One region of the Diaphorobacter ruginosibacter genome, then DNA from elsewhere that is predicted to be linked to it. Evidence: predicted binding sites of a transcription regulator. Region 1 holds the regulator's gene; each other region holds the start of a gene.

Region 1 (7,563 bases):
CGCTGAACTTTTTTGCCGTCCTTCGCTCACAATCCCAAGTTGCTACAAAAAAACTGAAGAGGAATGTTCATCTCATGAAACGCCGCGAGTTTTCCCTGTCCACCGCCTCGGCGGTCGCCGCTTCCGCCCTGACACTGCCCCTGTCGATGAACGCACAGGCCCAGGCCCGCGCTTTCAAGGAGGGCAAGGACTTCGTCAAGCTCAAGAAGCCCGTGGCGACCGATGCGCCCGCAGGCAAGGTCGAAGTCATCGAGTTCTTCTGGTACAGCTGCCCGCACTGCAATGCCTTCGAGCCGGCTTTCGAGGCCTGGGCGAAGAGCGCTCCTGCCAACATGGCGATCCGCCGCGTGCCGGTGGCCTTCAACGCGAGCTTCGTGCCCCAGCAGAAGCTGTATTTCGCGCTGGAAGCCATGAACCTCCTGCCGCAACTGCACACCAAGGTGTTCCATGCGGTGCACGTGGAGCGCCTGCCCCTGAACAAGGACGATGCCATTTTCGAGTGGATCGGCAAGCAGGGCGTGGACGTGGCGAAGTTCAAGGAAGCCTACAACTCGTTCAACACCGCCAACCTGCTGCGCAAGGCGGCCGCACTGCAGGAGGCCTACCAGGTCGAAGGCGTGCCATCGATGGGCGTGGCGGGCAAGTACTACACCGACGGCACCATGGCAGGCAACATGCAGAGCGTGCTGCAGGTCGTCGAGTACCTGGGATCGCTCAAGGCCTGATCGGATCGAACTCCTCGTCTCGCCACGGCTGAAGAACGCGTCCCCTGGGGCGCGTTTTTTTTGGTCCGGCGTGTCGGGGTGCACGATCTTTACCTTGTCCGCCTATCGTGGCGGGGTCGTTTCCATACCTTCTTGCCCGGGCTTCAGTACAATGGCCGAGCAAGATTCATGCCCTATGAAAAACAGACTCATCCCGTTATTTCTTGGCTGCCTGCTGGCCCTCGGCTCGGTGGCCTCCCATGCTGAAAAAGCCGACCGTGACAAGCCGATGAACATCGAGGCCGATGCACTGCGCCATGACGAGCTCAAGCAGATCAGCGTGTTCACGGGCAATGTGGTCATGACCAAGGGCACCATCGTGCTGCGCGGTGCGCAGCTGGAGGTGCGGCAGGACCCCGATGGCTTCCAGTTCGGCACGGTGACCGCTGCCGCCGGCAAGCGCGCATTCTTCCGACAAAAGCGTGATTCCGCTCCCGGTGCGCCGGACGAGTTCGTCGAGGGCGAGGGCGAAGTCATCGAATACGACGGCAAGGCCGACATCGTCAAGTTCATCCGCCGTGCCGAGCTGCGCCGCTACCGCGACACCACGCTGACCGACCAGGTCAATGGCGCACTGATCGTCTACAACAACATCACCGACGTGTTCACGGTGGATGGCGTCAAGAGCACCACGCCGGGCAATGCACAGGGTGGCACGCCTTCCGGGCGCGTGCGCATGACGCTCACGCCCAAGGAGAAACCGGCGGAAGGCGCGGCGTCCCAGCCCGCAAGGCCTGCACGCACGGGAGAAGCGCCCGCGTTGCGCTCGAGCCCCGAACTGAGCACGGGCGGCAGCAAGTGAGTAGTGGTGTCGACGTGTTGAACCCTGATTCCGCAGCAGCGCCCATGACGAGCAGCGTGGATGCGCACAGCCGCCTCGAGGCCCTGCATCTCGAGAAATCCTACGGCAGCCGCAAGGTGGTGAAGGACGTGTCCCTGTCGGTACGCAAGGGCGAGGTCGTGGGTCTGCTGGGCCCCAACGGCGCCGGCAAGACCACGTCGTTCTACATGATCGTGGGTCTCGTGCGCTCCGACGCCGGCGAGATCTACATCGATGGCCAGTCCGTGCAGGACCTGCCGATCCACAAGCGCTCGCGCCTGGGGCTGTCCTATCTGCCGCAGGAGGCATCGATCTTTCGCAAGCTCAACGTCGAAGACAACGTGCGTGCCGTGCTCGAGCTCCAGAAGGATGAGAACGGCCACGCGCTCTCGCGGGCGGTGATCGAGGAGCGCCTGACCATGCTGCTGCAGGAGCTGCGTGTGGACCACCTGCGCGAATCGCCTGCGCTGGCGCTCTCGGGCGGTGAGCGCCGCCGCGTCGAGATCGCCCGCGCCCTCGCGACACAGCCGCGCTTCATCCTGCTCGACGAGCCCTTTGCGGGTATCGACCCGATCGCGGTGATCGAGATCCAGCGCATCATCGGATTCCTGAAGGCGCGCGGCATCGGGGTGCTCATCACCGACCACAACGTGCGCGAGACGCTGGGTATCTGCGATCACGCATTCATCATCAGCGACGGCCATGTGCTTGCCCAGGGCACGCCCTCGGAGATCGTGGACAACGCCGATGTGCGCCGGGTCTACCTCGGCGAACATTTCCGCATGTGAGTGCCATGGGTGACGACCTGAGGGGACGCTTCATCGCGAGACAGGACTGCGGGCAATGAAACCGGGACTGTCGCTCCGCGTATCGCAACATCTGGCGCTCACGCCGCAACTGCAGCAGTCGATCAAGCTGCTGCAGCTCTCCACGCTGGAGCTCGACCAGGAGGTCGAGCAGATGCTGGATGACAACCCGTTCCTGGAGCGCGAAACCGATACCGCCACCCGCGAGGAGTTCGGGCTCGACAGCGCGGACACGCCGGCAAGCGGCGAAGAGGCGGAGTTCTCCCTGCATGCCGCAGGCTCCACCACGGCCTCGGCAGGCGCCGACGAGCCAGGTTCCGCAGCCGATGCAGACCCGCCGGCGGCCCAGACCGAGAGCGTCGACTGGGATGGCGACGGCACGGTCGATGTCCAGCCGGATGATGGCGAGTGGGGGGGCGATGCTCCCGCGCGCACCCATACGAGCGGGTCCGGCGAGGATGAAGTGGACGCCATCGATCTTGCGCGTGCACATGAGTCGCTCACCGACCACCTGCACCGGCAGGCACTCTCGCTGCATCTGTCGGAGATCGACAGTGCCGCCGTGCGCTTCCTAATTGAATCGCTGAACGACGATGGCTACCTGGAGGAATCGCTTGCCGAACTGGCGATTGCCCTGGCAGGCAACGATGCGCCCACCGAGGAGCTCGAAGAGCTCGTGCATCGCTTCACCGTGGCGCTGCGCCTGCTGCAGAGCCTCGAGCCAGCGGGCGTCGGCGCGCGCAACCTGGGTGAATGCCTCACGCTGCAGTTGCACGGCATGAACCAGGACGAGGAGGGCGATCCGGCGATCATCGCCGTGGCGCTCGACATCTGCCGCGATTCGCTGGACCTGCTGGCGCGCCGCGACGTCAAGCGCCTCACGCAGGCCTGTGGCGCCGGTGAGGAGAACACGCGCGCGGCCATGAACCTGATTGCGCGCCTGGAACCTCGCCCGGGGCGGCGCTTTGCCGATGTCCAGCGCCAGATCATCGTGCCCGACGTGATCGTCAAGAACGTGGGGCGCGGCGCGCAGATGCGGTTCACGGTGCAGCTCAACGCGGATGTGATGCCGCGCCTGCGCGTGCATGACGTCTACGCCAACGCCCTGCGCGGCCAGCGCGGCAACGAGGCCCATGCGGGCCTGCAGCAGCGGCTGCAGGAGGCGCGCTGGTTCATCAAGAACGTGCAGCAGCGCTTCGACACCATCCTGCGCGTGTCCACGGCCATCGTCGAGCGCCAGAAGAATTTCTTCGTGCACGGCGAACTGGCCATGCGTCCACTGGTGCTGCGCGACATCGCGGACGAGCTGGGCCTGCATGAGTCCACCATCAGCCGCGTGACGACGGCCAAGTACATGTCCACGCCCCAGGGGACCTTCGAGCTCAAGTACTTCTTCGGATCGGGCCTGGGAACCGAGACGGGCGGCAGCGCGTCGAGCACGGCCGTGAAGGCGTTGATCAAGCAGCTGCTGAGCTCCGAAAACCCGAAGAAGCCGCTGTCGGACAGCAAGATCGCGGACATGCTGGCGGAGCAGGGCATCGAGTGCGCCCGCCGCACCGTGGCCAAGTACCGCGAGGCGCTGAAGATTCCCCCGGCCAATCTGCGCAAGGCGGTGTGAGGGCAGCGGCCCATGAACGCGCCAAGGGTTTTCATGGGTAAGAAACGTCGTTTTTTGTCTGCTCTGCTTTCAATTTCACCCGAATGAGGTATTGCCAGCACCGGCCGAAATCGTGACCATTGGTGCATTGCGAACTGCACCCCGCTTCCGGCTGGCGGTGCAGCACATCTCGAGGGGCATTCCGGTGGAGTGCAAAGGGGAAGCGCAGCGGCCGCACCGGCCCGGACGATGGATGTCCTCGTCGGCGGTGCCTGGTGCAAGGAAAAAGGCCGCCAAGACGACGCCGGCACATGTGGGCCCTCAGCCCTGCACGCAGCGGTGCAGGACATGGACACATGTGCCAGGCGGGCGTCGCTGCCGCGCAATGTCAGAATGCAGCGCTTTCGAGTTCTCTTCTTGAACGCCCTTCCGAACTCTCTTCCGAACCCCCTTCACTCGCCCATGGCACGCATCGTCTTCGAACTTCCAGCGCATTTCGCCTTCAGCACCGAGGTGCAGATCTACATCAGCCATGTGAACCAGGGTGGTCATCTCGACAATGCACAGCTGTTGAGCCTGGTGTCGGAGGCGCGCCTGCGCTTCTTCCAGGCCATCGGGTTTCCCGCGGAGGATGACCCGGACACCACCATCGTGGTGGGCGACATCGTCGCGCAATACAAGTCGGAAGGCTTTCACGGCGAGGTGATGTGCATCCGGATGACGCCTGCGGATTTCAACCGCTACGGCTTTGACCTGGTGTTCAGCGTCACCGAGAAATCCCAGGGCCGCGAGGTTGCGCGCGGCAAGACCGGCATCGTCTTCGTGAGCCGGACGGACCGCAAGGTGGTGCCGGTTCCCGGCGCCGTCCTGGAGCGGCTGCAGGCCATGCAGCAGATCGGCTGAAACGTTTTCTTGCGTATGAAAATCGATGGCAGGCCGCTTCTGGCATAGTTCCGGCATTCAAATTTCATAATAAGAAAAACAAAAGGAAACAGAATCCTTACATGTTTCCTCCTAACATGTGCCGAACCGACAGAGTGCGGCCTCGCAGGATGGGGCCGATTTCCGCATCATCTTTTGCGGCTGCGGCCAGCGGGTGACGCGCCCGTCTTCCTGGAAGCAACGTGTCGCCTGTGGTCGCCGCGTGCGGGAGGCGACACATGCAGAAGGCGTTCGAGCACTCGTGCAAGCACTGTCTCTATGCGGCGCTCGCCGCATGCCTTGCACCAGGCAGTGGTGCAGCGGCACGTGAACTGGTTTCCGTCGACGCGCTGATGGCGGCGCCCCCGCGGGCAAGTTCCCTTGGCAAGGACGGTGTGGCCCTGCCTGCGGAGGTGCAGCAGATCACGCGCGACAGTAGGCTGGGATCGCCCGTGTTCGTGAAACTCGTGCCGCAGGGTGTTTCCACCGTTGGTGATGGCAAGCAGGCCCCTGCCATCGATGCGACGCGTGCCGCACGCGACGTGTTCAAGCGCCTGGCGCCTCTCTATGGGGTGAGTGCATCCGACATCGATGCCGCTTCCGTGCAGGTGCAGCGCGAGGCGCTCGCAAGCGGTGCCCGCCTGGTGCGCCTCACGAGCCAGCGTGAAGGAATCCCGGTATTCCGCGAGCAGGCCACGGTGCTGCTCGATGCGCGGCAGCAGGCACTGAGCGTGGGCGGCTCCATTGGCAGCACCCAGCTTGCCGGCGGCGCGAGCAAGTCAGCCGCGTCGTCTGCCCTGTCCCCCGCGGCGGCGGCGCAGAAGGCCTTGAGCGACTTCGATTTCGCGGCCGATGCTCATGCGCAGCTTACCGAGCGCGCGCAGGCGGCCGATGCGGGCGGCTACCGCTGGCTCGAACTGCCATCGACGGTCAAGGGGGCTGGGGGAGCCGTGCTGGAGGATGCGATCCGCTATCGTCCCACCTGGTTTCGCATGCCGCAGGGCCTGCTGGCCGCCTACTACCTGGAGCTGCGCGTGCTGGAGGGCGGTGTGCACAGTGCCTACGCCTATGTGATCGACAGCAGCAGCGGCGCCCTGCTGTTCCGCAGCAGCATGGTGGCCCACGACGCGGGGGCTGCCGCCTACACCTATGGCGTGTGGGCCGATCCGCAGACCGGCGTGCCGCTGCGCGGACCCCAGGGCATGGGGCTGAGTCCCTATCCGGGCGGGGGCCCCAGCGGTTTTGCGCCTGCGATGGTGGCACCCGCGAAGATCACGCTGGCCAGCGCCGCCTTCTCGCGCGCTGATCCGTGGGTGGATTCGGGTATCAACACACAGCTCGGCTTCACCGCGGGCAACAATGTGCGTGCCTTTGCCGATGTGGTGCGGCCGGACGGAGACAGCGGGTCGCCGCTCGCCGGCAGGGTGTTCTGCGAGCCGAATGCGTCGCGCGTGGAGGCCGATTTCCATGCCTGCACCGCCAGCCGTTCGTTCGCCTATGGCTACGACTTCTCCGCGAGCCCCCTGGCCAACCTGGGCCAGGCGTCAAGCTCCCTGGCGAACATCTTCTATGTGCTCAACTGGCTGCACGACTGGTTCTACGATGCCGGCTTCGACGAGGCATCTGGCAACGCGCAAGCCCGCAACTTCGGGCGTGGGGGCCTCGAGAACGATGCGATCTCCGCGCGCGCGCTCAACTACATCGGCTTCAACAACTCGGCGATGAGCACGCCGGCCGATGGTGCGCCCCCCATCCTGCGCAGCTACCTGTACAACCGCTCGGCGCCCATGCGCAGCGGGGCACTGGACAACACCATCGTCATCCATGAATGGGCGCATTACCTGAGCAATCGACTGATCGGCAACGGAACGGGCCTGTCGACCCGGCAGGCCGCCGCCCTGGGCGAGGGCTGGAGCGATTTCGTGGCGCAGCTTGTCACCGTCACGGGCGAGGACCGGCTCAGGCCCGGCAACGACCGCTTCCAGGGCGCCTACGCCCACGGGGCCTACGCAAACGGTGCCGTGATGCCACCCGCCGTGGATGGGGGCAACACCTCGTATTTCGGCAGCCGCCGCTATCCCTATTCGACCGACATGGGCCGCAACCCGCTGAGCTTGCGGCACATCCAGGATGGCGCGCCGTTGACCGGCACCGTCCCCATCAACCCGGCCCTCGCAGGCAATGGCGCGCCCAACTCGGAGCTTCACAACGCGGGTGAAGTCTGGGCCAGCATGCTGTGGGAATGCTACGCCGGCATGCTCAACACACACCCGTTCGCGCAAGCGCAGCAGCGCATGAAGTCGTATCTGGTGGCGGGCATGAAGCTCACGCCCATCAACCCCACGCTGCTGAACGCGCGCGATGCGCTGCTGGCGGTGATGGCCGCCAACGACCCGCAGGACTATGCCGCCTGCCTGACCGGCTTTGCACGGCGCGGGGCGGGACTGGGCGCGCAAGGGCCCGACACCTATTCCATCGACAACCGGGGCGTGGTGGAGAGCTTTGACGCAGGCCCGATGCTGGCGGTCGAGACGCTCGAGTTGTCAATGGGCGATCCGGCCGCGAGTTCATGCGACGGCGATGCCATCCTCGACAACGGCGAGACCGCGCGGCTGCTCGTGCGGGTGGTGAACCGCGGCAACGTGGCCGTGAGCG
Region 2 (7,563 bases), 1.9 Mb from region 1:
CCATGGCAAACCCGCAAGCCGCGAATCCGCCACCGGCACCGCCGGTCTTCGTGCTCAACTCCCTTGATGCGAACGTCAGCGTCATCGATCCGGCCAGTTGGGCCGAATCCCAGCGCTTTGCCACGGGCAAGGAGCCGCATCACCTGTATCTCACGCCGGACGAGAAATCGCTGGTCATTGCCAATGCGCTGGGTGATTCGCTGACCTTTGTCGACCCGCGAACGGCGCAGGTGCAGCGCGTGGTCACGGGCATCGTGGATCCATACCACCTGCGGTTCAGTCCGGACATGAAGTGGTTCATCACGGCGGCCAACCGCCTGAACCATATCGATTTCTATCGCTGGGACGGCAAGGAGCTGACGCTCGTTCAGCGCGTGCCCACCGGCAAGACCCCGAGCCACCTGTGGATCGACAGCAAGAGCCGCACGGTGTACTCGACCATGCAGGACAGCGACGAACTGGTGGCCATCGACATGGCCACGCAGAAGCTCAAGTGGCGCGTGAAGACCGGGCCGATGCCCGCCGACCTGTACGGATCGCCCGACGACAAGACATTGTTCATCGGCCTGACCGGCGGCAAGGGCGTGGAGGTGTTCGACATCTCCGGCGACCAGCCCGCGCGCAGCGTGCAGATCATTCCCACCGGAGCGGGTGCCCATGCATTCCGCGGCGCTGGCGACGGCAAGCACATCTACGTAAGCAACCGCGTGGCCAATACGATCAGCAAGATCGACATGGCCTCGCGCCAGGCGGTGGAGAGCTATGCGGCGCCGGGCGGCCCCGACTGCATGGATGTATCCGCCGACGGCCGCTACATCTATGTGGGCGCTCGCTGGGCACGCAAGCTGCTGGTGATCGACACGCATGAGAAGAAGGTGGTTCGATCGGTCAACGTGGGCAAGTCGCCCCACGGTGTCTGGACGCTGCATCACGCGGCGCGCTGAACTTGTTGGCGCCGCCGGAGTCATGTGGAACATGTCCTCGCGTCTGTCCCCCTCCCTCGTTGCCCTGACTGCCGTGATCGCCGCCGGTGCGGCCTCCCTCTCCCTGTCCGCGCAGGCGGGCACCGCCTGCGACAGGCCGGTGTACCTGACCTTCGACACCGGACACATGGGCGTCGCACCGCTGATCGCCGAGGTGCTGAAGCGCGAGAAAGTGAACGTCACCTTTTTCGCGGCCAACGAGCCGACGAAGTCGGGCGGCTCCAGCATGGATGCCGAATGGGCGCCCTGGTGGAAGGCGAGGGCGGCCGAGGGGCACGAGTTCGCATCGCATACCTTCGATCACGTCTACTGGCGTGGCGACATCGCCAAGGGCCATGACCTGTCGTTCAAGGTGAAGCCGTCGGCCGGACCGCGTGCGGGTCAGTCGTTCACCATGACGACGGCGCAGTACTGCGAGGAAATCCGCCGCTCGGAGGATCGGTTGCGCGAGATGACCGGCAAGCCACCGCTGCCGCTGTTCCGCGCGCCCGGCGGCAAGACCTCGGAGAAACTGCTGGCGGCCGCCCGGTCCTGTGGATACGCGCACGTGGGCTGGGCTCCCGCGGGGTTCCTGGGCGATGAGTTGCCAAGCGACCGGTATCCGAACCAGCGCCTGCTCGACCAGGCGCTGAAGAACATCCGCAGCGGCGACATCCTGCTCGCGCACCTGGGCATCTGGTCACGCCAGGATCCCTGGGCGCCGGCGGTGCTCGATCCGCTGATCAAGGGGCTCAAGGAGCGCGGCTTCTGCTTTCGCACGCTGCGCGAGCATCCGGACTATGCCGCGTGGACGCGCAGGCAGTGATCGGCATGCGCCGCATGCAGTGTGAATGGACGGAACTGAATCGTGGAATGGTTGACCTCGCTTTTCAACTCGGTGCAGCAATGGCTGTTTGAAACCGTCATCCAGCCGGTCATGTTCCATGCGGGCATGGCCAATCTGCTGGAAGACGGCTATGACGCCACCGGCTGGCTGCTGGTCGGGCTGCTGCAGGTGCTGGTGATCGTGGCGGTGATCGGGCCGCTCGAGCGCTGGCGCCCGGTGGAGGCGGTGACCGACCGCCGCGCCATCCGCACCGACATCCTCTACACGCTGGTCCACCGGCTGGGACTGTTCCGGCTGGGGCTGTTCTTCACGCTCACGCCGCTGTTCGATGAATTGTTCGGCATGCTGCGTGTGCAAGGCCTGCGCACCTACAACATCGACATGGTCTGGCCGGGCGTGACCGATCTGCCGCTGGTCAGCCTGCTGATCTATCTGGCGGTGTTCGACCTGGTGGACTATCTCATCCATCGCGGCCAGCATCGCTTCGAATGGTGGTGGAAGCTGCACTCGCTGCACCACTCGCAGCGCCAGATGACCAAATGGTCGGACAGCCGCAATCACCTGCTCGATGACGTGATCCGCGATGTGATCATCGTGGTCGTCGCGCAGCTCATCGGGGTGGCACCGGGGCAGTTCGTGGCGATCGTGGCCATCACGCAGCTCAGCGAGAACCTGCACCATGCCAATGCCCGCATCTGGTTCGGGCGCATCGGCGAGCGGCTGTGGATCAGTCCGCGCTTTCACCGGCGCCACCACGCGATATCGCTCGTCGAGGCCCGCATCGGTGACTCGCACCTGCCGGCCCCATCGCTTCCGCGTTCCATCGAGCTGGCGCGCGGGTGCAATTTCGGGGTGCTGCTGCCGCTGTGGGACATGCTTTTCAGGACCGCCAACTTCGAGCTGCGCTACGACCCCACCGGCGTTGACGACCAGGTGAAACCGGGTCCGGACGGCAAGGTGCGAAACTATGGGGAAGGGTTCTGGTCACAGCAATGGCTAGGAATTCTCCGGCTGCTGGGCCGAGGCTGACCCCGGTCGGCTGCGGCAGAGGCTATTCTTGGAGCCATGCAGATGTCATCCTTGTTCGATTCCTTCTGGCGCGCGGCGGCTTACTGCCTGATTCCACGCGTCATTTTCCTGTCGCTGCTGCCGCTGGTGCTGATTGCCGTGATCTCCGGCATCGGCGGCTATTTCTTCTGGCATTCCGCGGTGGCCGCCACGGAGCAGTTCCTTGGCAATGCGACCTGGCTGGGAAGCCTGTGGACGTGGCTCTCCGGCATGGGCTGGGACAACGCGTCTGGCACGCTGGCGCCGCTCCTGGTGGTGCTGGCGGCCATTCCCGTGATCGTCCTGATCGCGCTGCTGTTGGTCGCGGTGCTCATGACTCCCGCCCTGGTCAACCTCGTGGCTGCTCGCCGTTTTCCCCTGCTGGTGCGCAAGAAGGGGGGCTCGATGGTGGCCAGCGTGGTCTGGTCCACCGTCTCGACGGTGGCCGCTCTGCTGGCTCTCGTCGTCTCGTCCCCGTTGTGGCTGGTTCCGCCGCTCATCCTGGTGCTGCCTCCGCTGATCTGGGGCTGGCTTACCTACCGCGTAATGAGCTTCGACGCGCTGGCCGAGCATGCCAGCAAGGAGGAGCGCAAGGAGCTCTTTGCACGCCATCGCTACAGCCTGCTGGGCATCGGCGTGGTCTGCGGGTTTCTGGGCGCAGCCCCGAGCCTCGTCTGGGCATCGGCCGTGGTGTTTGCCGCGGCCTTCCTGGTGCTGATCCCCGTTGCCATCTGGATCTATACGCTGGTCTTTGCATTCTCGTCGCTGTGGTTCACCCACTACTGCCTGGCGGCGCTGGAGCGCCTGCGCGGAGAGCGGAGCGAACTGGTGATCGATGCGCCAGCCAACCCGGTGCAGCCGGCCGTTGTCGACGCGACGCCGCCGGCCGCGCTCACCCCACCCGCGCACTCCGCATTGCCCGATGACTCATCGGACATCAAGCCGGGCAATAATTGAGCCTTTCAATTGGAACGGACACCCGTGACGCCTGCATTCGGACTCATCATCGTCGGCGACGAAATCCTCTCGGGAAAGCGTGCAGACAAGCACATGCCCAAGGTGATCGAACTGCTGGCCGCGCGCGGATTGTCCCTGTCCTACGCCCACTACGTGGGGGATGATCCCGCGCGCATCACCGCCGCTTTGCGCGAGGCATTCGCGAGCGGCGACGTGGTGTTCAGCTGCGGGGGCATCGGCGCCACGCCCGATGACCACACGCGCCAGTGTGCGGCGGCCGCGCTGGACCGGCCGCTGGCGCTGCATCCGCAGGCGGCAGAGCTGATCCGCGAGCGCATGCGCGACGTGGCACGCGAGGAGGGCAAGCCCTACGAGCCGGAGCGGGCGGACAACCTGCACCGCCTGAACATGGGCATGTTCCCCGAAGGCGCGCGGATCATTCCCAACCCCTACAACAAGATCGCCGGCTTCACCTGCGATGGCGCGAAGAGCGGCGGCATGGTGCATTTCGTACCAGGCTTTCCGGTGATGGCCTGGCCGATGATCGAGTGGGCGCTCGAGCACTACTGCGCAGAGTGGTTCCACCGCGAGCCCCAGACCGAACATTCGGTGGTCGTCTATCGGGCGATGGAATCCACGCTCACTCCGCTGATGGTGCAGGTCGAGGCGGCCTTCCCGGGCATCAAGGTGTTCAGCCTGCCGAGCGTGGACCATCCCGAACACGGGCGGCATATCGAGCTGGGTGTCAAGGGGGCCGCAGCCCTCGTGCCCGCAGCTTGGCGGATGCTGGTGGAGGCACTGCACAAAACCGGGGCGGAGTTAGGCCCCGAAATGGTGCGAAATCGATGATCTCGCCAAAAAAATGCAATATTGCACCAATATGGTGCAATGCATGGGCATGTGGAACGCCTGCGGATCGTGGCGACCCGTGCCGAACCCTTCTGGTGCAGATGGTGGGCCGATCTGGCACACATTCTGCTAATCAGGATTCTGTTATCAATACGCTCTCATTCCTTGGAGAAGATTAATGGCTAAGACCGTTGCAGACGTGATGAAGATGGTGGAAGAAAACGAAGTCAAGTTCGTTGACTTCCGCTTTACCGACACCCGCGGCAAAGAACAGCACGTGACCGTGCCCGTCTCGCATTTCGACGAAGACAAGTTCACTTCGGGCCACGCGTTCGACGGTTCTTCCGTTGCCGGCTGGAAGGGCATCGAAGCCTCGGACATGCAGCTCATGCCCGACCCGAACACGGCCAACATCGATCCCTTCTTCGAAGAAACCACGCTGTTCCTGCAGTGCGACGTGGTCGAGCCCTCCGACGGCAAGGCCTATGACCGCGATCCACGTTCGATTGCCAAGCGCGCTGAAGCCTATCTGAAGGCTTCCGGCCTCGGCGACACGGCCTACTTCGGTCCGGAGCCGGAATTCTTCATCTTCGACGGCGTGCGCTGGACGAACGAGCCCGGCAAGGTCGGCTTCGAGATCGAGGAATACGAAGCACCATGGAACACCGGCACCAAGTTCGACACCGGCAACCGCGGCCACCGTCCCACCACCAAGGGCGGCTACTTCCCGGTGCCTCCAGTCGACAGCACGCAGGACATGCGCGCCGAGATGTCGCTGATCATCGAATCCCTGGGCATTCCGGTCGAAGTGTTCCACCATGAAGTGGCTGGCGCTGGCCAGAACGAAATCGGTACCAAGTTCAGCACGCTGGTCGAGCGCGCCGACTGGACCCAGCAGATGAAGTACGTGATCTGGAACGTGGCCAACGCCTACGGCAAGACCGCGACCTTCATGCCCAAGCCCTACGCTGGCGACAACGGCTCCGGCATGCACGTGCACCAGTCCATCTGGAAGGACGGCAAGAACCTGTTCGCCGGCGACGGCTATGCAGGCCTCTCCGAGTTCGCCCTGTACTACATCGGCGGCATCATCAAGCACGCCCGTGCACTGAACGCCATCACGAACCCCGGCACCAACAGCTACAAGCGCCTGGTTCCCGGCTTCGAGGCACCGGTCAAGCTGGCCTACAGCTCGCGCAACCGCTCGGCATCGATCCGCATTCCTTACGTGGCGAACCCGAAGGGCCGCCGCATCGAGGCACGCTTCCCCGATCCACTGTCCAACCCCTACCTGTGCTTCTCGGCACTGATGATGGCGGGCCTGGACGGCGTGGAAAACAAGATCCATCCGGGCGAAGCCGCCACGAAGGACCTGTACCACCTGCCGCCGGAAGAGGACAAGCTGGTGCCGACCGTCTGCCACAGCCTCGACCAGGCCCTGGAGGCGCTGGACGCCGACCGTGGCTTCCTGACCAAGGGCGGCGTGTTCTCCGACTCCATGCTCGATGCCTACATCGACCTGAAGATGACCGAAGTGCAGCGCTTCCGCATGGCACCTCACCCGGTCGAGTACGACATGTACTACTCGCTGTAATCTCCTGCAACGAGTCAGCCGCGGACGGCGCCGGAACGTTGAATTCCGAAGGCGGCCTGCGGCGAGATGCAAAAAGGCGGCCTGCGGGCCGCTTTTTCAATGGGGCATGGGATGAGAAAAACATGCCTGGCGGCCACCATTTTTCCTTTGACGCAACGGTTCTGGAGGAACGATCGTGGCCTTTCGGGGTCATTGACTGGAGCTCTGTTATTGTCGGAAGGTTGCGATTGGCTACCGAAATGGAGATTCACGACCATTTGCCGGCCAAGCAGGGCTGACTGACGAATGTCGCGACTGTCGCGCGAGGAACCCATGAAAAAAACACTGACTGCTCTCTTCATCACTGTGGCTTTGCTGCCCACGGCCTGGTCGCAAGACCGCATCTACCGCTGTGGCAACGAGTACACGAACAACGCCTCGCAAGCCAAGGAGCGCGGCTGCAAGGTGGTGGAAGGGGGCAACGTCACCGTGCTGCAGGGCTCGCGCCCGGCCTCGGGCGGCGGCTCGGCCGCGCCGCGCGGTACATCCACATCCACATCTTCTTCCAGCTCCCCCTCCGGCGCACCCAAGGTGGACTCCGCCGACCAGAAGGCCCGTGACTCGGATGCGCGTGCCATTCTCGACGCCGAGCTGAAGAAGGCCCAGAACCGCTACGAGGACCTGAAGAAGGAATACAACGACGGCTTCCCGCAGAAGTCGGCATTGGAGATGCGCAACCCGCAGGGCTATGCGGAGCGCACCGCCGAGATCAAGGCCAATCTCACGCGTGCCGAGGCCGATGTGGAAGGCATCAAGCGCGAGCTCTCGCGGTTGAAATGAGGGAACACCCCCCTGAGGCGCTTCGCGCCTTCCCCCCTCTCTCGAATGGCTGCGCCATTCGGGAGGGGGGACGCAGCCGTCGCTGCGGGGCGGCCCTTGCTTGGCTGCCCTGGCCTGAGGCGCGACGGTTTTATAGGTCGCGCCCGGACCTGATCCCCCTGAGGCGCTTCGCGCCTTCCCTCCTCTCTCGAATGGCTGCGCCATTCGGGAGGGGGGACGCAGCCGTCGCTGCGGGGCAGCCCTTGCTCGGCTGCCCTGGCCTGGGGCGCGACGGTTTTATAGGTCGCGCCCGGACCTGACTCTCCCTGAGGCGCTTCGCGCCTTCCCCCCTCTCTCGAATGGCTGCGCCATTCGGGAGGGGGGACGCAGCCGTCGCTGCGGGGCGGCCCTTGCTTGGCTGCCCTGGCCTGAAGCATGCCCATTGCGTGGGCCGCGCCAGTTTCATAGGGGTGTGTGACATGGCAGATGACGCATTGATCTCCCCCGCT
Region 3 (7,563 bases), 920 kb from region 1:
GGTTGGTCATCACGAAGGGTTTCATGCCCCTGGGGGTGCTGCGCATGCGCTCGGTGTCGCTCTTCATGATGTCAAGGTTCGCGCCCACATGCGGCGCCAGGTCGGTCTTGTTGATCACGAAAAGATCGCTCTTGGTGATGCCCGGCCCGCCCTTGCGGGGAATCTTCTCGCCCGCGGCCACGTCGATCACGTAGATCGTGAGATCGCTGAGCTCCGGGCTGAAGGTGGCGGCCAGGTTGTCGCCGCCGGACTCGATGAAGATGATGTCGGCATCCGGAAACTCGCCGAGCATGCGGTCGATGGCCTCCAGGTTGATCGACGCATCCTCGCGGATCGCGGTGTGCGGGCAGCCACCCGTCTCCACGCCCATGATGCGCTCGGGCGGCAGCGCACCGCTGATCGTGAGCAGGCGCTGGTCTTCCTTGGTGTAGATGTCGTTCGTGATGGCGATCAGGTCCCACCGGTCGCGCATGGCCTTGCAGAGCATCTCGAGAATCGTGGTCTTGCCGGAGCCGACCGGACCGCCGATGCCCACGCGCAACGGTGGCAGCTTCTTGGTGCGGTGGGGGATGTGGTGAAGGGGGGTGGAGCTTGTCGCTTGGGTCATGGGGAACTCCCGGTTTCTAGGGCATGTGATGCACTGTGACGCCCCCGCCTCAACTGCGGAACAGGCGGGAATACTGCGTCTCGTGACGCGCGGAAAGAATCGCCAGCATCGGCGAGAACGCCGTGCGCGCACCGTCCTCCAGGGCCAGCGCGCCCTCGACGGCCTGGGGAATCTCGTCGGCCAGACGCGCGAGGATCCGCTGCCCCGCGCTCTGCCCGAGCGGCACGGCCTTGATCGCTGCCTGCACCATGTTTTCGGCCCAGCCGAAGGCATGGGCCAGCAGGCACTCGCGCACCGGTGCCTGCGTGAACGCGGCGGCCAGCGCAAACGCGACGGGGTAGGTGGGCGTGCGCGCGCACAGCCCGGCCAGGGCCTCGATCTGCGCCATGCGCTCTGCCGAGCGCGCGTGCTGGTTGCGCAGCCAGGCGGTGAGCGACTGGCCCATCTGCTCGCTCTGCAGGCGCAGCTCGCTGCTCTCGCGCGTGGTAAGCACCCAGGTGTTGATGTCGCGCACGCGCCCCAGGTCGTTCGCGCGCCATGCGGGGATCGCCTGCGCGAGCGCCGGCATGTCGCTGCGCGACTGCGCGACGTGCAGTTGATCGACGAGCCAGGTCGCCGCACTGCCCTCGCCCGTCACGTAGCCTGCGTCGATGGCGGATTCGAGCCCCTCGGAGTATGAAAAGCCGCCGATGGGAAGCGCAGGCGATGCCAGCCACATCAGCTGCAGCAGGCTGTGCGCGGACAGGGCATTGCCTGCGGTGCTCATGCGATCACTCCCCGTGGCCATCCGCCCCGGCGCGCCGATCGTGCGAATGGTCATGTCCATGATCATGTGCATGCCCATGCGGATGATCATGTCCGTTCCCGCCATGCCCATGATGGCTGTGCCCGTCGTTCGTCACATGCCCGCCGTAGGCGCCGCCTTCAGGCTCGAACGACAACTCGGCATCGGTCACGATCATGTGCATGCTGCGCAGCATGTCGGCCAGCACATGGTCGGGCTCAATCTTGAGGTGATCGGCCTGCAGCTCGATGGGCACATGCCGGTTGCCGAGGTGATACGCGGCGCGCATCAGGTCGAAGGCCGTGCCGTGCTGCCGGCACCAGGTGATGTGCAGCACCTTCTGCGGCGCGGCGATCACGCGCACCAGCGAGCCGTCCTCGGCCACCAGCACGTCGCCACCGCGCACGGCCTGTCCGCGCGGCAGGAAGACGGCCAGCGCGCGCCCTGTGCTGTCGATCGCGGCGAAGCGGCTTTTCTGGCGCACATCCCAGTCGAGCTCGACCGTGGCCGCGCGCCGCAGGAGAGGCTGCGCCAGGCCCTTGCCACCGGAAATGCGCTTGGAGAGAGAAAGGCTCATGGCAATGGGAAATGCAGGATTCGGGAAAGGGTCAGACGGCACGCGTCATGAAGCAGCTGTAGGGGTCTTGCCGGTAGTCCCCGAACGGCTCGCAACAGGCGAAGCCATTGCGTTCGTACAGCCGCCATGCAGGGGCGAAGTAGTCCGGCGTGTCCGTCTCCAGGCTGATGCGCCGGATGCCCGACTGCTGCACATAGGACAGCAGCGCGCCGAGCCTGAACATCAGTGTTTGGGAATCATCGTTCGTGGTGGTGATCGTCATCTTTCGGTCTCCATGTACCCCGGACACACTTGGCACGCAACATGCGAGCGGCGAGGTCTTCTCTCGGAAATTACATTAGCGCCATGAGCCGGACCTCCCCTTCGCACCCTGCTTCCCGCCACGCCCCCTGGCAACCCTGCGGCGCCACGCACGTGGCCGTCTACGGCACGCTGCGGGCGGGCGGGGTCAACGACATCGCGCGGCTGCATGCCGGCATCCGGCGCACCGGTGTCACCGAGCTCAGGGGCACGCTGCACGACCTGGGCTGGTACCCGGGCCTGAGCCTTGCAGGCACGCATACCGTGCTGGCCGAGGTCTATCCGCTGAACGACACGCTGGAGCAGGCCATGGACCGCATCGAAGGCATCTGGCCGCAAGACCTTGGCGAATATGCCAAGCGGCTGGTCGACGTGCGGGTGATGCTCGCCGATGGCGACAGCCAGCCCATGCGCGTGCTCGCCTACGAGGCGCTGCCCGCAGCGCTGAAGGACGCGCCCGTGATCATGGCGCACGACTGGCTCGCCTGGTATCGGAGCATGGACAGGGAACATCCGGATCAGCCCTTCCAGCTCAAAACAGAAAATAGCGCTGGGCCATCGGCAGGCTGACCGCCGGCTCGCAGGTCAGCAGCATGCCGTCCGCACGCACCGCATAGGTCTGCGCGTCCACCTCCATGTGCGGCGCGTAGTCGTTGTGGACCATGTGGCGCTTGCCCACGCCGCGAATCCCCTTCACCGCCGACAGCTGCTTGTGCAGGCCGAAGCGTTCGCCGATGCCCGCCGCCAGTCCGGCCTGCGAGACGAAGGTCAGCGAAGTCCTGGCGATGGCGCCGCCAAAGCTGCCGAACATGGGCCGGTAGTGCACGGGCTGCGGCGTGGGGATCGACGCATTCGGGTCGCCCATCGCGGCCATCGCGATGAAGCCGCCCTTGAGGATCACCGAGGGTTTCACGCCAAAGAATGCCGGCTTCCAGATCACGATGTCGGCCCACTTGCCCACTTCGAGGCTGCCGACCTCGTGGCTCACGCCGTGCGCGATCGCCGGATTGATCGTGTACTTGGCGACATAGCGCCTCGCGCGGAAGTTGTCGTTGCGCGCGCCATCCCCGGGCAGCGGTCCGCGCTGCAGCTTCATCTTGTGCGCCGTCTGCCAGGTGCGCAGGATCACCTCGCCGACACGGCCCATGGCCTGGCTGTCGGAGCTGAACATGCTGATCGCGCCCAGGTCGTGCAGGATGTCCTCGGCCGCGATGGTTTCCTTGCGGATGCGGCTTTCTGCGAAAGCGAGGTCCTCCGCGATCGACGGATCGAGGTGATGGCAGACCATCAGCATGTCCACATGCTCGTCCAGCGTGTTGATCGTGTAGGGGCGCGTGGGGTTGGTGGAGCTGGGCAGCACGTTGGCCTCGCCCACCACCTTGAGGATGTCCGGCGCATGCCCTCCTCCCGCGCCTTCGGTGTGGAAGGTGTGGATGGTGCGGCCCTTGAATGCGGCGACGGTGTCTTCCACGAACCCGCTTTCATTGAGCGTGTCGGTGTGGATGGCCACCTGCGTGTCGGTGTCCTCGGCCACGGCAAGGCAGTTGTCGATGGCCGCAGGCGTCGAGCCCCAGTCCTCGTGCAGCTTGAGGCCGATCGCGCCCGCGTCGATCTGCTCGTGCAGCGCACCCGGCAGGCTGGCGTTGCCCTTGCCGAGAAAGCCGATGTTCATCGGGAATGCGTCCGCTGCCTGCAGCATGCGCTCCATGTTCCAAGGGCCGGGCGTGCAGGTGGTCGCGAAGGTTCCGGTGGCCGGGCCGGTGCCGCCGCCGATCATGGTGGTCACCCCGCTTGCGAGGGCTTCCTCGATCTGCTGCGGCGCGATGAAGTGGATGTGCGAGTCGATGCCGCCCGCGGTGACGATGCAGCCCTCGCAGCTGATGATCTCCGTGCCGGGCCCGATGATGATGTCGACCCCGGGCTGGGTGTCGGGGTTGCCGGCCTTGCCGATGGCCGCGATGCGGCCGGCTTTCAGGCCGATGTCGGCCTTGACGATGCCCCAGTGGTCCAGGATCAGGGCATTGGTGAGGACGGTGTCCATCGCGCCCTGCGCACGCGTCCTCTGGCTCTGGGCCATGCCGTCGCGGATGGTCTTGCCGCCGCCGAACTTGACTTCCTCGCCGTAGCCTCCGGCCCGCAAGGTGTAGTCCTGCTCGACTTCGATGAGGAGGGCCGTGTCGGCCAGCCTCACGCGATCACCCACGGTGGGGCCGTAGGTCTCGGCGTAGGCCTGTCTGTCGATGCGTGCCATGCTGCTGGTCCTGCCGTGCTGTGTCATGGAAGGCGCCCCATGACCTGGGCCCTGAAGCCGTAGATGGTTCTTTCGCCCGCGATGTCCACCAGCTCCACGGTGCGCTGCTGGCCCGGCTCGAAGCGCACGGCCATGCCGCTCGCGATGTTCAGGCGCCTGCCTTGGGCAGCGGCGCGGTCGAAATCGAGGCCCGCGTTGGTTTCCGCGAAGTGGTAGTGGGAGCCGACCTGGATGGGACGGTCGCTGGCGTTTTTCACGACCAGCGTCAGGACGTCACGGCCAGCGTTGAGTTCGTGTTGGCCTTCGTCTACAAGCAGTTCACCGGGGATCATGGCGTTCCTTTCTTCCTGCATCCATTCAGGCAAGGCGGCTCAGCATGAAGACCCCGAGCACTGCCGTGGCCGCGCCACCCGCGCGTGCCACCCATGCGTGGCGCCGCTGCACGGCCTTGCCGAGGGCCATGCCGCCCAGGTGCAGGGTGGCGGAGCCCAGCGCCATGCCGGCCAGCGCCGCAGCCCCCATGAGGGCCGTATCGGCCGACAGTTCCGCGCCATGGGCCGCACCGTGGAAGAAGGCGAACACGCCCGCGAGCGAGGCGGCAACACCCCAGGCCATGCGCTTCTGCGTGGCGACGAGCAGGCCCAGCACCAGCACCGAGGCCGCGATCATGGGCTCGACGCCGGGCACGGAGAGACCTGCAAATCCGGCAAGGCAGCCCGCCACCAGCAGCGCCACGAAGGCGAGCGGCGCACGCCATGCGGGGCGCACGGTGAGCGCGCTCCACACGCCCACCGCCACCATCGCGGCGAGGTGATCCGCTCCCGTGAACGGATGGGCAAAGGCCTGCACGAAGCTGTCCAGCACACCGTGGCCGTGCGCGTGGGTGCCGACGTGGGCAAGGGCTGTCAGGGGCGTGGCTGCAACTACGCCTGCGAGCGCGCCGGCGATGAGGGGGAATGACTTCTTGATGGGCATGGCTGTGTCCGGTCCGGTGGGGCGTGGTGTCGTGTGGGTTCAGACGATGGGTTGGTGCACGGTGACGAGCTTGGTGCCGTCGGGAAAGGTGGCCTCGACCTGGATGTCGGGGATCATCTCGGCGATGCCATCCATCACATCGCCCCGCGCGAGGATGGTGCGGCCCTCGCTCATGAGCTGCGCCACGGTCTTGCCGTCGCGCGCCCCCTCCATCACCGCCGCGCTGATGAAGGCCACGGCCTCGGGGTAATTGAGCTTGAGGCCGCGCGCCCGGCGGCGTTCGGCCAGCAGCGCCGCCGTGAAGATCAGCAGCTTGTCCTTTTCGCGTGGCGTGAGTTCCATGGTGCGGTCGTTCCTGAGGATGTCCGTTGAAAGGAATGGGTCCCATGGCGATGCAAGAAACAGGCCACATCTTGGTGAACGCACGGCACCAAATGCGGGCCCATGGGCGGAAAGCTCCGCGAGGGGTGCGCAATCTGGTGCGGCCGCCCCGCGCTGCGCCGCCATGGTGCATCTCGATTCCCTTGTGGACGGGAACCGCACCACAACCGCTCCGCCACGGGACACGCCATGCACCCAACGAGGGCAACCGACGTGCGTTGCGCCGCCTTTCAGCGCGTCCGATGGACTGGCACAGCAATTGCGTTGGCCCTTGCACGGTCGCTTGGACCGGTCAATTCTTACTCTTACTGGAGTGGTGCAATGAACCGTCGCGGAACACTTACAACGCTGGCTGCCTCGCTGGCTCTGGGCCTTGGACTCTCGGCAACCGTGCATGCGCAGGACACCATCAAGGTGGGCGTGCTGCACAGTCTCTCGGGCACCATGGCGATTTCGGAGACCGTGCTCAAGGACACGGTGCTCATGGCCATCGACGACATCAATGCCAAGGGTGGCGTGCTCGGCAAGAAGCTCGAACCCGTGGTGGTCGATCCGGCCTCCAACTGGCCGCTGTTTGCCGAGAAGGCCAAGCAGCTGATCACCCAGGACAAGGTGGCCGTCGTGTTTGGCTGCTGGACCAGCGTGTCGCGCAAGTCGGTGCTGCCCGTGTTCGAGCAGAACAACGGCCTGCTGTTCTACCCCGTGCAGTACGAGGGCGAGGAACTGTCCAAGAACGTGTTCTACACGGGCGCCGCCCCCAACCAGCAGGCCATTCCTGCGGTGGAGTACCTGATGAGCAAGGAAGGCGGCGGTGCCAAGCGCTTCGTGCTGCTGGGCACGGACTATGTGTACCCGCGCACCACCAACAAGATCCTGCGCGCGTTCCTCAAGTCCAAGGGCGTGAAGGAATCCGACATCATGGAGACCTATACCCCGTTCGGCCACAGCGACTACCAGACCATCGTCTCGGACATCAAGAAGTTCTCCACAGGGGGCAAGACGGCGGTGATCTCTACGATCAACGGTGACTCGAACGTGCCCTTCTACAAGGAGCTCGGCAACGCCGGCCTGAAGGCCAAGGACGTTCCGGTCGTGGCATTCAGCGTAGGCGAGGAAGAGCTGCGCGGCGTGGACACCAAGCCGCTCGTGGGCCACCTGGCCGCATGGAACTACTTCATGAGCGTGAAGAACCCGACCAACACCGCGTTCATCAAGCAGTGGAGCGACTACGCCAAGGCCAAGGCCATCCCCGGACACAAGGACAAGCCTCTCACCAACGACCCGATGGAAGCCACCTGGGTCGGCATCCACATGTGGAAGCAGGCCGTCGAGAAGGCCAAGAGCACCGACGTGGACAAGGTGATCGCCGCGATGGCCGGGCAGACCTTCACGGCTCCCGATGGCTTCACCGTGAAGATGGACGAGAAGAACCACCACCTGCACAAGCCGGTGATGGTGGGCGAAATCAAGGCCGACGGCCAGTTCAACGTGGTGTGGAAGACCAAGGGCCCCGTGAAGGCCCAGCCATGGAGTCCCTTCATCGAAGGCAATGACAAGAAGAAGGACGAGCCGGACGGCAAGTCCGCTCTCTGATGGAGAGACACGGCGCCCGGGCCGGCCCGGGCGCAAGAGACCACCGCATCCGGACCGGGATACGATCATGACAGGCATATTCGGCATTCAATTGA

The links. Region 1 encodes sigma-54, which starts transcription at its own class of promoters, with help from an activator protein. Its sites were predicted from a motif close to TGGCANGNAANCTGCTTT; they were not measured.
Region 2: a site for sigma-54 is predicted at 4,778-4,795, ahead of glnA (type I glutamate--ammonia ligase). Genes of this name have one in related genera too.
Region 3: a site for sigma-54 is predicted at 5,886-5,903, ahead of H9K76_RS20615 (urease subunit gamma). Genes of this name have one in related genera too.

The regions. Positions count from the first base shown of each region.
Region 1 covers NZ_CP060714.1:321,147-328,709, forward strand. The annotation lists gene H9K76_RS01535 (SPOR domain-containing protein) at 1-6, shown strand, start outside; gene H9K76_RS01540 (thiol:disulfide interchange protein DsbA/DsbL) at 75-725, shown strand; gene lptA (lipopolysaccharide transport periplasmic protein LptA) at 901-1,566, shown strand; gene lptB (LPS export ABC transporter ATP-binding protein) at 1,611-2,372, shown strand; gene H9K76_RS01555 (RNA polymerase factor sigma-54) at 2,428-4,008, shown strand; gene H9K76_RS01560 (acyl-CoA thioesterase) at 4,450-4,890, shown strand; gene H9K76_RS01565 (IPTL-CTERM sorting domain-containing protein) at 5,148-7,563, shown strand, end outside.
Region 2 covers NZ_CP060714.1:3,628,206-3,635,768, reverse strand. The annotation lists gene H9K76_RS16550 (YncE family protein) at 1-944, shown strand, start outside; gene H9K76_RS16545 (polysaccharide deacetylase family protein) at 967-1,788, shown strand; gene H9K76_RS16540 (sterol desaturase family protein) at 1,831-2,838, shown strand; gene H9K76_RS16535 (EI24 domain-containing protein) at 2,881-3,813, shown strand; gene H9K76_RS16530 (competence/damage-inducible protein A) at 3,838-4,662, shown strand; gene glnA (type I glutamate--ammonia ligase) at 4,841-6,256, shown strand; gene H9K76_RS16520 (hypothetical protein) at 6,569-7,075, shown strand; gene glnL (nitrogen regulation protein NR(II)) at 7,534-7,563, shown strand, end outside.
Region 3 covers NZ_CP060714.1:4,564,399-4,571,961, reverse strand. The annotation lists gene ureG (urease accessory protein UreG) at 1-607, opposite strand, end outside; gene H9K76_RS20650 (urease accessory protein UreF) at 657-1,373, opposite strand; gene ureE (urease accessory protein UreE) at 1,378-1,968, opposite strand; gene H9K76_RS20640 (N-acetyltransferase) at 2,000-2,230, opposite strand; gene H9K76_RS20635 (gamma-glutamylcyclotransferase family protein) at 2,314-2,838, shown strand; gene ureC (urease subunit alpha) at 2,801-4,519, opposite strand; gene H9K76_RS20625 (urease subunit beta) at 4,543-4,851, opposite strand; gene H9K76_RS20620 (HupE/UreJ family protein) at 4,877-5,494, opposite strand; gene H9K76_RS20615 (urease subunit gamma) at 5,534-5,836, opposite strand; gene urtA (urea ABC transporter substrate-binding protein) at 6,197-7,468, shown strand.